DNA from 4 places in the Streptococcus sp. 27098_8_82 genome. Region 2 is predicted to be linked to each of the others. Evidence: predicted binding sites of a transcription regulator. Region 2 holds the regulator's gene; each other region holds the start of a gene.
What was found. Region 2 encodes Rex, which represses fermentation and respiration genes when NADH is low (regulators of the CRP and FNR family bind a similar motif). Its sites were predicted from a motif close to TTGTGAANTANTTCACAA; they were not measured.
Positions count from the first base shown of each region.

Region 1: O3627_RS09985 (formate/nitrite transporter family protein) is a predicted target of Rex. The motif match lies at 1,956-1,973, and genes of this name have one in related genera.
Region 3: O3627_RS07540 (class II fructose-bisphosphate aldolase) is a predicted target of Rex. The motif match lies at 1,128-1,145, and genes of this name have one in related genera.
Region 4: O3627_RS04570 (2,3-butanediol dehydrogenase) is a predicted target of Rex. The motif match lies at 1,467-1,484, and genes of this name have one in related genera.

Region 1 is NZ_JAPVYB010000007.1:82,002-85,098, reverse strand. It holds partial or broken gene O3627_RS09990 (hypothetical protein) at 1-699, opposite strand, end outside; gene O3627_RS09985 (formate/nitrite transporter family protein) at 1,132-1,929, opposite strand; gene mmuM (homocysteine S-methyltransferase) at 2,044-2,991, opposite strand; gene O3627_RS09975 (glucosaminidase domain-containing protein) at 3,055-3,097, opposite strand, start outside.
Region 2 is NZ_JAPVYB010000001.1:588,183-591,279, reverse strand. It holds gene O3627_RS02900 (cysteine desulfurase family protein) at 1-38, shown strand, start outside; gene O3627_RS02895 (DUF1831 domain-containing protein) at 40-387, shown strand; gene O3627_RS02890 (DUF4649 family protein) at 504-725, shown strand; gene O3627_RS02885 (redox-sensing transcriptional repressor Rex) at 850-1,497, shown strand; gene O3627_RS02880 (gamma-glutamyl-gamma-aminobutyrate hydrolase family protein) at 1,522-2,214, shown strand; gene radC (DNA repair protein RadC) at 2,283-2,966, opposite strand; gene O3627_RS02870 (class A sortase) at 3,087-3,097, opposite strand, start outside.
Region 3 is NZ_JAPVYB010000003.1:280,747-283,843, forward strand. It holds gene O3627_RS07525 (CTP synthase) at 1-301, shown strand, start outside; gene O3627_RS07530 (GyrI-like domain-containing protein) at 372-782, shown strand; tRNA gene O3627_RS07535 (tRNA-Leu) at 927-1,012, shown strand; gene O3627_RS07540 (class II fructose-bisphosphate aldolase) at 1,190-2,071, shown strand; gene O3627_RS07545 (pneumococcal-type histidine triad protein) at 2,391-3,097, shown strand, end outside.
Region 4 is NZ_JAPVYB010000002.1:249,874-252,970, reverse strand. It holds gene gatB (Asp-tRNA(Asn)/Glu-tRNA(Gln) amidotransferase subunit GatB) at 1-61, shown strand, start outside; gene O3627_RS04580 (hypothetical protein) at 140-796, shown strand; gene O3627_RS04575 (hypothetical protein) at 1,040-1,396, shown strand; gene O3627_RS04570 (2,3-butanediol dehydrogenase) at 1,518-2,564, shown strand; partial or broken gene O3627_RS04565 (transposase) at 2,669-2,773, opposite strand; gene O3627_RS04560 (TVP38/TMEM64 family protein) at 2,842-3,097, opposite strand, start outside.

The DNA of each region.
Region 1 (3,097 bases), on a different contig from region 2:
TCTACCTGCAGGTCCAAACACTCCGCCGATATCATTTAAACCAAGTCCTTTCTCAATTTCTACATCTGACTCAAAATTAAAAATTCCTTTAGTACCTTTTTCAATGATTTCACCTAGTTCATAAACTTTTTTAGCAAACTCACTAATCCCATTTAAGATATTTTCTATATTTACATCTGATTTTGATGATTTCTTATTAGATTGTTTAGGGTTTTTCTTTTGTCTTGGATTATCTTCATTTTTTTCAGGAATCGGAGGTACATAAGGATTGGAATCGGGACTGGAAAATTGACGATAAGTTTTAAGGAGATAGTATACTTCTCCATCAGTTGGTGTAGACTGCTCGTTTCCTGAGATATTGGACGAGCTGTTTTCTTCTTCCAATTCTCTCTCGCCGTCAATAGCAACAGAATCTTTAATCGGATCTGTGATTGGTTTGACATTAGCAATGACACTAGCCTTGATAACTGGAGGTTTTGCAGGCTTAACTTCAGCAACCACACTAACCTCGTTTCTTGTGACATCTTCAATTGAAGAAATAGATGTCTTTTTACTTTCACTATTATTCTGCTCTACAATTCCGCTAGCAATTGCTCTTTTCAGCATATTTTGCAAAGCTAAATCAAAAAGTCTGCTATCATTGACTCCATCCTGTTTTAAATCCTCTTTAAGCACTTGCGACATTTTACCATCTGCCATCATTTTACTCCTTATATAATTTGTTGGTATAATACTATATATGGCAAGTAAGAATCTCGGCCTTGGATGCCATCTCGTTTTTATGATAGATAATCGAAAAAACAAAGAGAATAAAAGAGTTAGGAAAATAGATTATCAACAGAACCTTTTATTTAATCGCATCAGGTGATTGAAATATTACTTTTCAAAAAAACGTCAGTTATCTTTATATAGTATCATTGTCAGTATAACAAAAAATAACTTAACCTGTCAATCGCTTTTTTATCATACTATCTTTTTCCAAAATTTTATTAGGTTTACAAAAAAATCTCTGCTGGTTGAAACTGAGCTAAATCTGTTAAACAAACAAATAACAATGGGTTATCAAATTTGTCCACAAGGTTCTATTTATTTAAGGAGACATCAAAAAAAGGATTCGAAAATCCTTTTTTGTCAGTCCACATAATTACTTTCTTCCTTATTAAACCAAGCGTATGGCAAACCTATGAGTAGGCCACCACCGATGAGGTTACCGATAAAGGTTACGCCCCAGTGGCGTAGGATATTTCCAATACCAAAATTTTGCACTTCCGCTGCTGCTGAGCTGAATTTCACGATGGCAAAGGAAGCAAAGTTAGCAGCCAAGTGTTCGTTAGTCAGGAATACAAACATATAAATGGCTGATATAACTAAGAAGAGCTTAGCTGTACTATCCTTGACCAAGACGAAGGAAAGAATAGCGATATTAACAAAGATATTGGCTAACACTCCCTCGAGCAGAATCAGCTCATTAGATCGAGCAAGCTTCATCTGCACAACACCAGAAATGAAACTATCTTTGCTAAGCCCTGCATAAGCAGCCGAGTTAGCAAAGAGCCAGCCGGCAATCAAAGCGCCAATCAGATTGAAAAAGGTACAATAAAGCAAAATCATCAAGGCTTTTTTCCAGTCGATCTTCTTCAAAAAAGTACCAGCAGTCAGAAACATCATATTGGAAGTCACCAACTCTGCATTTAGAAAGACAATGTAAGCCAATCCCCAAGCAAAGATGAAAGGAAAGAGAAAACGCCCAGTTCCTGGAACAATCTTATTTGCCAAATCTGCCGCAATAGCTCCAGCCCCAGTACTAAAGGTTAGGAAAGCTCCAGCAAAGATGGAACGAACAGCGTACTTGGCCTTGCTTGTATCAAACAAAGCTTCTTTCTTGCGGCAAGCTGCTTCAATTTTAGGGATAAATGTCGATTCAGGCATAAAAAATTCTCCTATTAATTTAAACTATGTATAGTATATCACAAAGTTCTTTCTTTTGATAGCGTTTTCTAGAACCTTTTTAAATTTTCTAAAAAAGGATTGAAAAATAACTTTTCAATCCTTTAATCCTCTTGCTAACTGAGCAATATCTTCTGGCTGTGTTCGACAGCAACCACCAAAAAGCCGTACACCTTGATTTTGCCAAAGTTTGCTATTTTCCAGCAAGCTCCGCTCCTGCTCTGGATCATTATGCCATATCTTGGTCAAGCCATTATAAGTTTCGCCAGAGTTTGGATAGGTCAGAAAAGGTTTGTTGCACACTTGTCTAAGCCCATCTAATAACGGAGCAATTAAATGTGGAGCTGTACAGTTAAAACCAACTGTCAGGACTTGTGGGCTTTCTTGAGCCAAGTTTCCTAATTCCTCAATCTTAGTGCCATCTGATATAGCATTCTCCGACTGGGCGACAAAGGACAAATAAGCCTCAGCTTGCGGAAATTCCTCAGCTAAAAGTCGGAGGATTGCTTCCGCTTCTGCTCCATTTGGAATCGTTTCAATAGCTAACAAGTCACTCCCAGCTTCCAATAAAGCTTGGATGCGTGGACGGTGAAAATCTTGAAACTCTTCTTCACTCAGCTGGTAGTCTCCCGTATACTCCGAACCATCAGCTAAATAGGCAGCATAAGGCCCTACCGATCCTGCAACCAGAAGACGGGGTCTCTGGTTCTTCTCTTCTGGAGATAAGGCTTGCCAGGTATTTTCGATTGCCTTCCGTGCTAAGAAGACTGTCTCTTTCAAAAGATCATAAGACTTTTCAGGAGTTAGTCCAGCCTCGACAAAAGCTGGAATACTGGCCTGATAACTGGACGTAGTGATGATATCACTGCCAGCTCTCACATAGCTTTCATGCACATTTTGAATAATCTGAGGCTGGTCTAATAGGTATTGAGCGGACCAAAGCTTACCAGATACATCATAACCCAGGCTTTCCAACTCTGTACCCAAGGCTCCGTCTAAAATAATAATTTCTTGCTTGTCAAGCAAATCTTTAAATTTTCCCATGAAATACTCCTAAAATCTACGATTAAACATAAAAAGAGGTCTCCCTCTTTTTTGTTTTCTAAATTAAAATCTATTCGCCCAGGCAGTATCGACATCCAAGATATCT
Region 2 (3,097 bases):
CATTTACAAAGAAATTAAAAGAAATTTTAGGAGGATAAGATGGCCTTTCAAACATCTGTTAGCTTAGCAAACTGTGAATATACCTATTCACTTCACCCAAATGTCAAGAAATTCACCTTACGCGACAATACATTCGCTGAAAGCAAGGTTGGCAACTATGAACTCTCTCGTCTGTTGGAATCTGTTCCCAACAGCGGAAATGGTTTTTTGCTTAAAATCATCGTCAATAAAGATTTGAATGGCTTCAAAATCAATATCACTGACAAATCAGGCCTGCGCTTGGTCAATATTTTCAAATCAGAAGATCATCACATTATCCAGCAAAAATTTTATTTCTTGATGGATAGCTTGGTTGAAAGAAATATTTTTGAAAAGACACCACAATAAGCAAGATTCTCGCAATTTTGCTTTTTTGGTTTTGACACTTCAAAATTTAAACGAGCTTGACTTCTACTTAGAACACTTGAAGAAAAGATCAACCGAACCCAAAGAAAGGATTAACAATGGTTGAACTGACCTATTTGGACTCATATAAGGTGAAACGGACACTTACCTATGAAGACTTCGACGAATTTCTTCTCGCCTTCTCTGGCTGCGTCACAGTTCCTGACTCTCTCAAAGTACTTTCCATCACTTATAATGGACACCAGCTGCCATTTACAGGGTTAATCGGCGACTTGTACCGCCAGATGTACCAGTTAGACTTAACTCCCTATCAGGACTAATCTCTTCGCAACTGCAACATAACTTAAACGTTAACTCTTTTCTTTTTTAGTGCATTAAACATCCTTAATTAGTTGATTTTTTCACAAACTTCCTATAAAATAGAATTAGAAAGGTTGTGATTTTGTGAAAACTGAAAAAAATACTACAATTCCTCGAGCAACAGCTAAGAGACTGTCGCTCTACTATCGTATTTTTAAACGGTTTAATGCTGAGAAGATTGAGAAAGCCAACTCCAAGCAAATCGCTGAAGCTATTGGCATTGACTCTGCCACCGTCAGACGAGATTTTTCTTATTTCGGTGAACTTGGCCGCAGAGGATTTGGCTATGACGTCAAGAAATTGATGAACTTTTTTGCTGACCTCTTGAACGACAATGCTATCACCAATGTCATGATTGTTGGTGTCGGTAACATGGGGCGGGCTCTGCTGCACTATCGTTTTCATGAGCGCAATAAAATGAAGGTTGTAATGGCTTTCGACACAGATGACCATCCAGAAGTTGGCAGCACAACCAGCGATGGGATTCCTATCTATGGAATTTCCCAAATCAAAGAAAAAATACAGTCAGGAAATGTGCAAACTGCCATCCTAACTGTACCTAGCGTAAAAGCCCAAGAAGTTGCATCTATCTTAGTTCAAGCAGGTGTGAAAGGTATTCTCTGCTTCTCGCCAGTAAATCTATCCCTACCTAAGGACGTGGTCGTTCAGTACGTTGACCTGACTAGCGAACTGCAGACTCTGCTCTACTTCATGAGAAAAAATGAACATTAATTTGAAAGGGGTATTGAACACTCAATGAGTAAACCAATTATTGGAATAACCGGAAATGAAAGAGAAATCCCAGACGATCACTTCATCTATATGAGCTATACGGCGACAGGATTCGTTGAGGGAGTTAAAGAAGTTGGCGGAATTCCAATGATTTTGCCAATCGGTGATGAAGAAATGGCTAAACAGTATGTTTCCATTGTTGACAAATTAATTATCACAGGTGGTCAGAATGTATGCCCTCAATTCTATGGTGAAGAGAAAACCATTGACAGCGATGATTATCTACTCAAACGGGACATTTTTGAATTAGCTTTAATTAAGGAAGCTCGCCGTCAAAATAAACCAATTTTCACCGTCTGCCGCGGAACCCAACTTTATAATGTAGCTCTAGGCGGTACTCTTCATCAAGATATTGAAGATCATTGGCAAGATAGCTCTGCTGAGTACACAACTCAAAGCATGGTGACCAAGAATGGCTCTATTCTGCATGAAATCTATGGCCCTGCATCTGAAATCAACTCCTTCCACCACCAAAGTATCAAGGATTTAGCGACCGGCCTAGAAGTCATTGCCTATGATCCTCGAGATAAGATTATTGAAGCCATCACTTCTACTGATGGTAGTCCTTTCCTTGGCGTCCAATGGCACCCAGAGTTCTTATTTGGCTCCAGAGAAGGAGACTTAGCTCTGTTTGATTATGTTGTCAATATTCTTTAAAAACCTCTACTCCTAGATAAACTTCTTTTCAACATGAATAGAAGTTTTTTATATTCAAGTAAATCAAATTATATCATATCTGTCTCCTCTCGGTAGCTATAGTAACTGACCTTAGAGACAATCAAATGATCCAAAAGGACCAAGCCCATCATCTCACACGCTTCTTTCATATGCTGGGTCACCTCATCGTCGTTTCTGCTGGGAATGACTGAGCCTGATGGATGATTGTGCACCAGTATGATAGATGTCGCCAGATGCTTAAGAGCGTAGTGGAGAATTTCTCTCGGCTCAGCAATGCTTCTGCTGACTGTCCCCATAAAAATAGTCTGCTGATGCAGAATTTGATTTTGACTATTAAGATAAATAGCAACCAAGCACTCCTGCCTCATATCTCCCAATTCCTGCTGCATCTTCTGGGCTAATTTTTGACTGCCCATAATCTGCTCTTTCTGCAGAACCTCTGCTCGGTTAATCCGACGTCCTAATTCGATAATGGCCTGCAGCTCCACAGCCTTAATCGGACCGATTCCAGAAATAGTCTGCAATTCCTGCAAAGTTAAATACTTAAGATCGTTCAAACTGGAAATCGATGATAAAATTCTTTGAGAAACTTGAAAAACAGTTTCTTTTTTGTTGCCTGTCCTGAGGAAAATTGATAGAAGCTCTTGGTTACTGAGTTTTTCAGCCCCTTCTCTCATCAAACGCTCCCGCGGCATCATGCTAATATCATCTTGAAATGAAATGCTATACATAGAAACCTCCTTACCTTATAATTCGGAAAAAGAGTCAAAATCAGCAAGAATTGATATAAAAAAACTCCAAAAATTAGAGTTCTTCCTAACCTTTGGAGTGAATTTTTTTAGTTTTCGTCTTTAAATCTGCA
Region 3 (3,097 bases), on a different contig from region 2:
TTCTAAGCTTAAGCCTGGCTCTAAGGCAGCAGCAGCTTACGACCATCAAGAAGTCGTGCAGCGCCGTCACCGCCATCGCTATGAGTTTAACAATGCTTTCCGCGAGCAGTTTGAGGCGGTCGGATTTGTATTTTCAGGAGTTTCACCAGACAATCGCTTGGTCGAAATAGTAGAAATCCCAGAAAACAAATTCTTCGTTGCTTGTCAGTATCACCCAGAGCTTTCCAGCCGACCGAACCGACCTGAAGGTCTTTATAGGGCATTTGTCACAGCAGCGGTAGAAAAGAGCCAGGAGAGATAGACTTGCTTTTTCTAGGATAAGCGATTTTTCTAGAGAAATGTTATAATGAAAAATAAAAGGAGGGAAGAAGATGTTTCTAAACATTTTAGCTAGTATTCGTACTAATAATTTTCAAGATGAGCATTGTATAGAAAAAATCCAAGCTCTCTGGCAGCAACAAGAGGGAGCTGTGAAAGAAGCTTTTGCTGAGGGGGAGCCGGTTTATGCCGTCTATCATGACTATGCCAATGATTACAAAGGAGACTACAGCCTCTCTATCTGCCGTTTGACAGATGGGGAAGTCTATGATTTTGACACATCCGAGCAGACCTATCAAGTCTTTGAAGCGGATAAGGAGGATCCGCAAGCGATTCTTCATGCTTGGCAGAGGATTTGGCAGGCAGAAGAATCAGGTGAGCTTCATCGGGACTACACTATTGACTTTGAAAAATACGATCCCGACCAAACGGTGGCTGTCTTTATTGCGACTCAGCAACCTTGAGTTTTCTATGTTCCTGCCTTAGCTTCATTTTCGCTTAGATTTCTTAGATTTGCTGATTGAGTAGAAAGTTGATTTTTTGAAATAAAGTCAAAAATTTTCTTGACAAGCCTTAGCTGTCCTGTTATACTAGTAAGGTACTCAATCGCGGGGATGGCGGAATTGGCAGACGCGCAGGACTAAGGATCCTGTGACCGCTTTAGGTCGTGAGGGTTCAAGTCCCTCTCTCCGCATCAAGTAAGCTGGCTTCGGCCAGCTTTTTCTTTTTGCGATAGAGACGCTTAAAAAGGCTAAGGGTCTACCTGTAATTCTTTAAAATTTCAGGAAAAACTAGCAATTTCAGTGAAAAAGTGATAAAATAAACAATGTAAGTGGTTTAACCACAAAAAATAAGAGGAGGCCTGATAAGAATGGCAATCGTTTCAGCAGAAAAATTTGTCCAAGCAGCTCGTGACAATGGTTACGCAGTTGGTGGATTCAACACAAACAACCTTGAGTGGACTCAAGCTATCCTGCGTGCGGCAGAAGCTAAGAAAGCACCAGTGCTTATCCAAACTTCAATGGGTGCTGCTAAATACATGGGTGGCTACAAAGTTGCTCGCAACTTGATCGCTAACCTTGTAGAATCAATGGGCATCACTGTACCAGTTGCGATTCACTTGGACCATGGTCACTACGAAGATGCACTTGAGTGTATCGAAGTTGGTTACACTTCTATCATGTTTGATGGTTCACACCTTCCAGTAGAAGAAAACCTTAAATTGGCTAAGGAAGTCGTTGAAAAAGCACACGCTAAAGGTATCTCAGTAGAAGCTGAAGTTGGTACTATCGGTGGTGAAGAAGACGGTATCATCGGTAAAGGTGAATTGGCTCCAATCGAAGACGCTAAAGCAATGGTTGAAACTGGAATCGACTTCTTGGCAGCTGGTATCGGTAACATCCACGGCCCATACCCAGCAAACTGGGAAGGTCTTGACCTTGACCACTTGAAGAAATTGACAGAAGCTCTTCCAGGCTTCCCAATCGTATTGCACGGTGGTTCAGGTATTCCTGATGACCAAATCCAAGCAGCTATCAAACTTGGTGTTGCGAAAGTTAACGTTAACACTGAATGCCAAATCGCATTCGCTAACGCAACTCGTAAATTTGCTCGCGACTACGAAGCAAACGAAGCAGAATACGACAAGAAGAAACTCTTCGACCCACGTAAATTCTTGGCTGACGGTGTAAAAGCTATCCAAGCATCAGTTGAAGAACGTATCGACGTATTCGGTTCAGAAGGTAAAGCTTAAGAAGCTTGATATATTTTTAAAAAAGTTTATCCGAAAGGATAAGCTTTTTTTGTATTATGACAATTGGACAAATAAAGAACAAATAATATTTTTCTTACAATCTAATAAAAAAATCTTGACAGACTAGATGATGAGGAGTAAAATATTAACCAGTTAATTAACTAGTTAATGAGTTTAATAAGTTGTTAAAAATTGAGTTTCTGCTATATTTTATAGAAAAAATATTTAGATGATTTCTTTGGGGGTATATTATGAGTTAATTGTAAATTGTGATAAGTTTTAGCGAATTCTGTATAATCAAAAAAGAAAGTGATATTCAATGGAAAAAAATAAGAAATACTTAACAGGAATTGTTGTCATTGCTACTGTGGGTCTTTTTGCTCATCAGCTAGGTTATTATCAGGCAAACAGTTCGATTAAAAAATCCAATCGAGTTAGCTATATTGATGGTAAGCAAGCTGTTCAAAAGTCTGAGGAGTTAACGCCTGACGAAGTAAGCAAAAAAGAGGGGATTAACGCGGAGCAGATTGTTATCAAGATTACTGATCAGGGTTATGTCACTTCTCATGGTGATCACTATCATTATTATAATGGGAAAGTTCCATATGATGCTATTTTCAGCGAAGATCTTTTGATGAAAGATCCCAACTATCAACTTAGGACTGAGGATATTGTCAATGAAGTCAAGGGTGGATATGTTATCAAGGTTAATGGGCAATATTATGTTTATCTGAAAGATATAGCTCGTGCGGATAATATTCGCAGTAAGGAAGAGATTAATCGTCAAAAGCAGGAACATGGTCATAATGTTACGAAAATAAGCAATGAAGTAGCAGCAGCTAGAGCTCAAGGCCGTTATACAACAGATGATGGCTATGTTTTTAATGCTTCAGACATTATTGAGGATACGGGAGATGCCTATATCGTACCTCATGGTAATCATTTTCACTATATCCCAAAGAGTGATTTGTCGCCTAGTGAGCTAGCTGCAGCTCAAGCTTACCTATCAGGTAGAGGAAAAGTAGC
Region 4 (3,097 bases), on a different contig from region 2:
GGGTCAAGCCAACCCACAAGTAGCACAAAAACTGCTCAATGAAGAGTTGGAGAAATTATAGAAATCAGTAGAAAACCAGCCTTGAGGCTGGTTTTTGTTGTGGATAATAAAATATGTAAAAAGCATAGGAGCTATAGATATGAAACGACCCTCAAAAATAATTATTCTCCTACTAGGTGGATTATTAATAATGATAGGATTGAGTGCCTGCAGAGAGAAAATACCAGAAAATCGCACAAAAGAACAGTACGAGTTGGAGAAAGAGTTTCAGCCACTTTTTGACTTTTTAGCAGAAGAAGAAAAAGATTTGTCAAATGTGAAATTATATAGCAGTAAAATTTTTATGATGGATGAAAATGCTAATAGTAAGATATCAAGCAGTGTTTATTTAAAACCTGATAATACAGGAGAATATGCAATTGAGCAAGGGGGACAAACTACGGAGTTTCTTGTTCATTATAATAACAGAAAATTACAATATAATAAGGAGGTTCCTCAAGAGTATGATTTAGAAGTTTTTAATCTGAAATTAGAGCCTAAATTTTTCCAAGAATTATCTATTTTTGATTACATGACTAAATATTCTGGTACAGGTATGAAACGGATTGATTATAATATTGTAGATGCAAGTAAATATTTTAATAATTTAAAAGAAAAGTATGGATTAAAAAAAGATTGCTCAACCTCTGTTGATGTGATAATTAATAGCGAGGGTCATTTTGAGCTTATACTAGAATTCTCTGACGAAGAACGATTACTTGTAATTACGAATTCAATTGTGATAGATATGGAGTGATTAGTGAATAAAAAAGTAATTATAGACGGGTGTGAGAATGTTTCAGCAAATATTCCTTATTATGTTTATATATTTGAAAATAGTAAAAGTCATATATCAAGCAGTCAAATTAAGAGATAAGGAATAAAGGCGACCATATGTTTCTTATGTTATAGACAACTAATAGCCTAGTTTTTTAATATAACAGCCTTTTATTTAGCCATTAGTTATGTTAAAATAATTAAAAAAACAAAGGAGTCTTTTATGTCGGAAATCAAAGTGAAACGTGGGACAGGTTTTGTTGGAATTATTGGAAAGTTTCCAATCTTTATTAATGGTCAGAAAGTTGGCGCAATCAAAAACGGAGAAGAGGTTGTTTTTCCAATCGCAGCCAATGAAGCAGAAGTCCGTGCGGGATCTGCTCCTATGAAAACCGATCCAGTGACAGTTAAAGCAGGACAAACCTTGCTGATTGAAACTAATTTTACTAATTTTTCCGTTTATTTGGTAACTTTAGTGGTTGCGCTTCTATTTGGCGGATGGCTCCGTGTGATTCTCCTGATTCTTTGTATTAGCTTCCTGTTCCTTCTGCCTTTTTACACGGCTAGAATTGCAGAATAAGTCTAAGACCAGCTGATGCTGGTTTTTTGTATGCTATTTTTTGAAAATGTAGTTAATCTTTTGACAAGATTTCTGAAAGGGTTTACAATAAAGCTAACAAATTATAAAGTGAGGTATGTTTATGGCAAAAATGAATGCTGCGCGTTGGTATGGAGCTAAAGATGTTCGTATTGAAGAAGTGGATGTACCGGAAGTCAAACCTCATCAGGTTAAGATTGAGGTCAAGTTCACAGGAATCTGTGGAACTGACTTGCATGAATATCTGGACGGACCGATTTTTATTCCGACAGAAACAGAGCATGTCTACTCTGGCCAGAAAGCGCCTGTAACTTTAGGACATGAGTTTGCTGGGGAAATTGTTGAGGTCGGCAGTGCTGTGACACGAGTCAAGGTTGGCGATCGGGTGACAGTTGAGCCCATTTTGGCTAAGCATAATCTTGTCGGTGATTATAATCTGGACCCCAATCTAAACTTTGTCGGTTTGGCGGCAGACGGTGGTTTTGCCAAATACTGTGTTTTGGACGGAGACATTGTTCACAAAGTTCCAGACAGTCTTAGCTATGAGCAGGCGGCCTTGACAGAACCAGCTGCTGTGGCTGTTTACGCGGTCCGTCAGTCAGCTCTTAAGACGGGCGATACTGCGGTGGTCTTCGGTTTGGGGCCAATCGGGCTCTTGATAGTTGAGGCTTTGCGGGCAGCCGGTGCCTCTAAGATTTATGGTGTTGAGTTATCTCCAGAGCGCCAAGCCAAGGCTGAGGAGCTTGGGGCCATCATTGTGCGACCAGAAGAAGGCGAAGACGTGGTAGCTGCTATTCAGCGTTTAACTGGTGGCGGGGCAGATGTGTCTTATGAAGTGACTGGGGTGCCGGTTGTGCTGGGACATGCTTTGGCTGCTGTCCACAAGGCTGGAGAATGTATGGTAGTTTCTATCTGGGAACGAGAAGCTAACATTAATCCAAATGAATTTGCCATTCAAGAGAAATCGCTTAAGGGCATTATCGCTTACCGGCATATTTTCCCTAAGGTGCTGGAGCTGATGGAGCAGGGCTATTTCTCTGCTGACAAGCTTGTGACCAAGAAGATTAAGCTAGAGGATATTGTGCAAGAAGGCTTTATCGAGCTGACTCAGGACAAGGCGCAGATCAAGATTTTGGTATCGCCAGAATAAAATCTTTGCTTAATCATGAGACGAAAATCAGTCAAAACTGGCTGATTTTTCTTTATGGTTTGTGCTGTAATAAGTAAAGTTTTAGAAAGAGGTTGGGATGTCAAAAGTTTTGAAAGGTTCATTCCATATTTTTCTGAAAGTCGCTTTAAGCTGATTCCTTGTTTTCTTAGTTCATAGATTCGAACTTTATCCTCATAAGTTAGTTTCATTTAAAAAACCCCCAAAAGTTAGATTTTTTCTGTCTAACTTTTGGGGTGTGGTGCAATTCAACTTCTTTTTATTTGGAGACCATTTTCCAGAAAAAATCAATGATATAAGTCAGTCCGTAGGTATAGATGACGAGGGTGATGGGCTTGCAGAGAAGGATAATCAGCATGTACTTTTTGAAAGTCATCTTGGTCAGGGCGGCCAGCATACAGAGAAAGTCGGCTGGACTGATGGGCCAAATCATCATGAAAATAAAGAAGCGCTCAAAGCGATTGCCCTTATCCAGCCAGCCGATATATTTATCATAGGTGCGCTTGCTGACGACA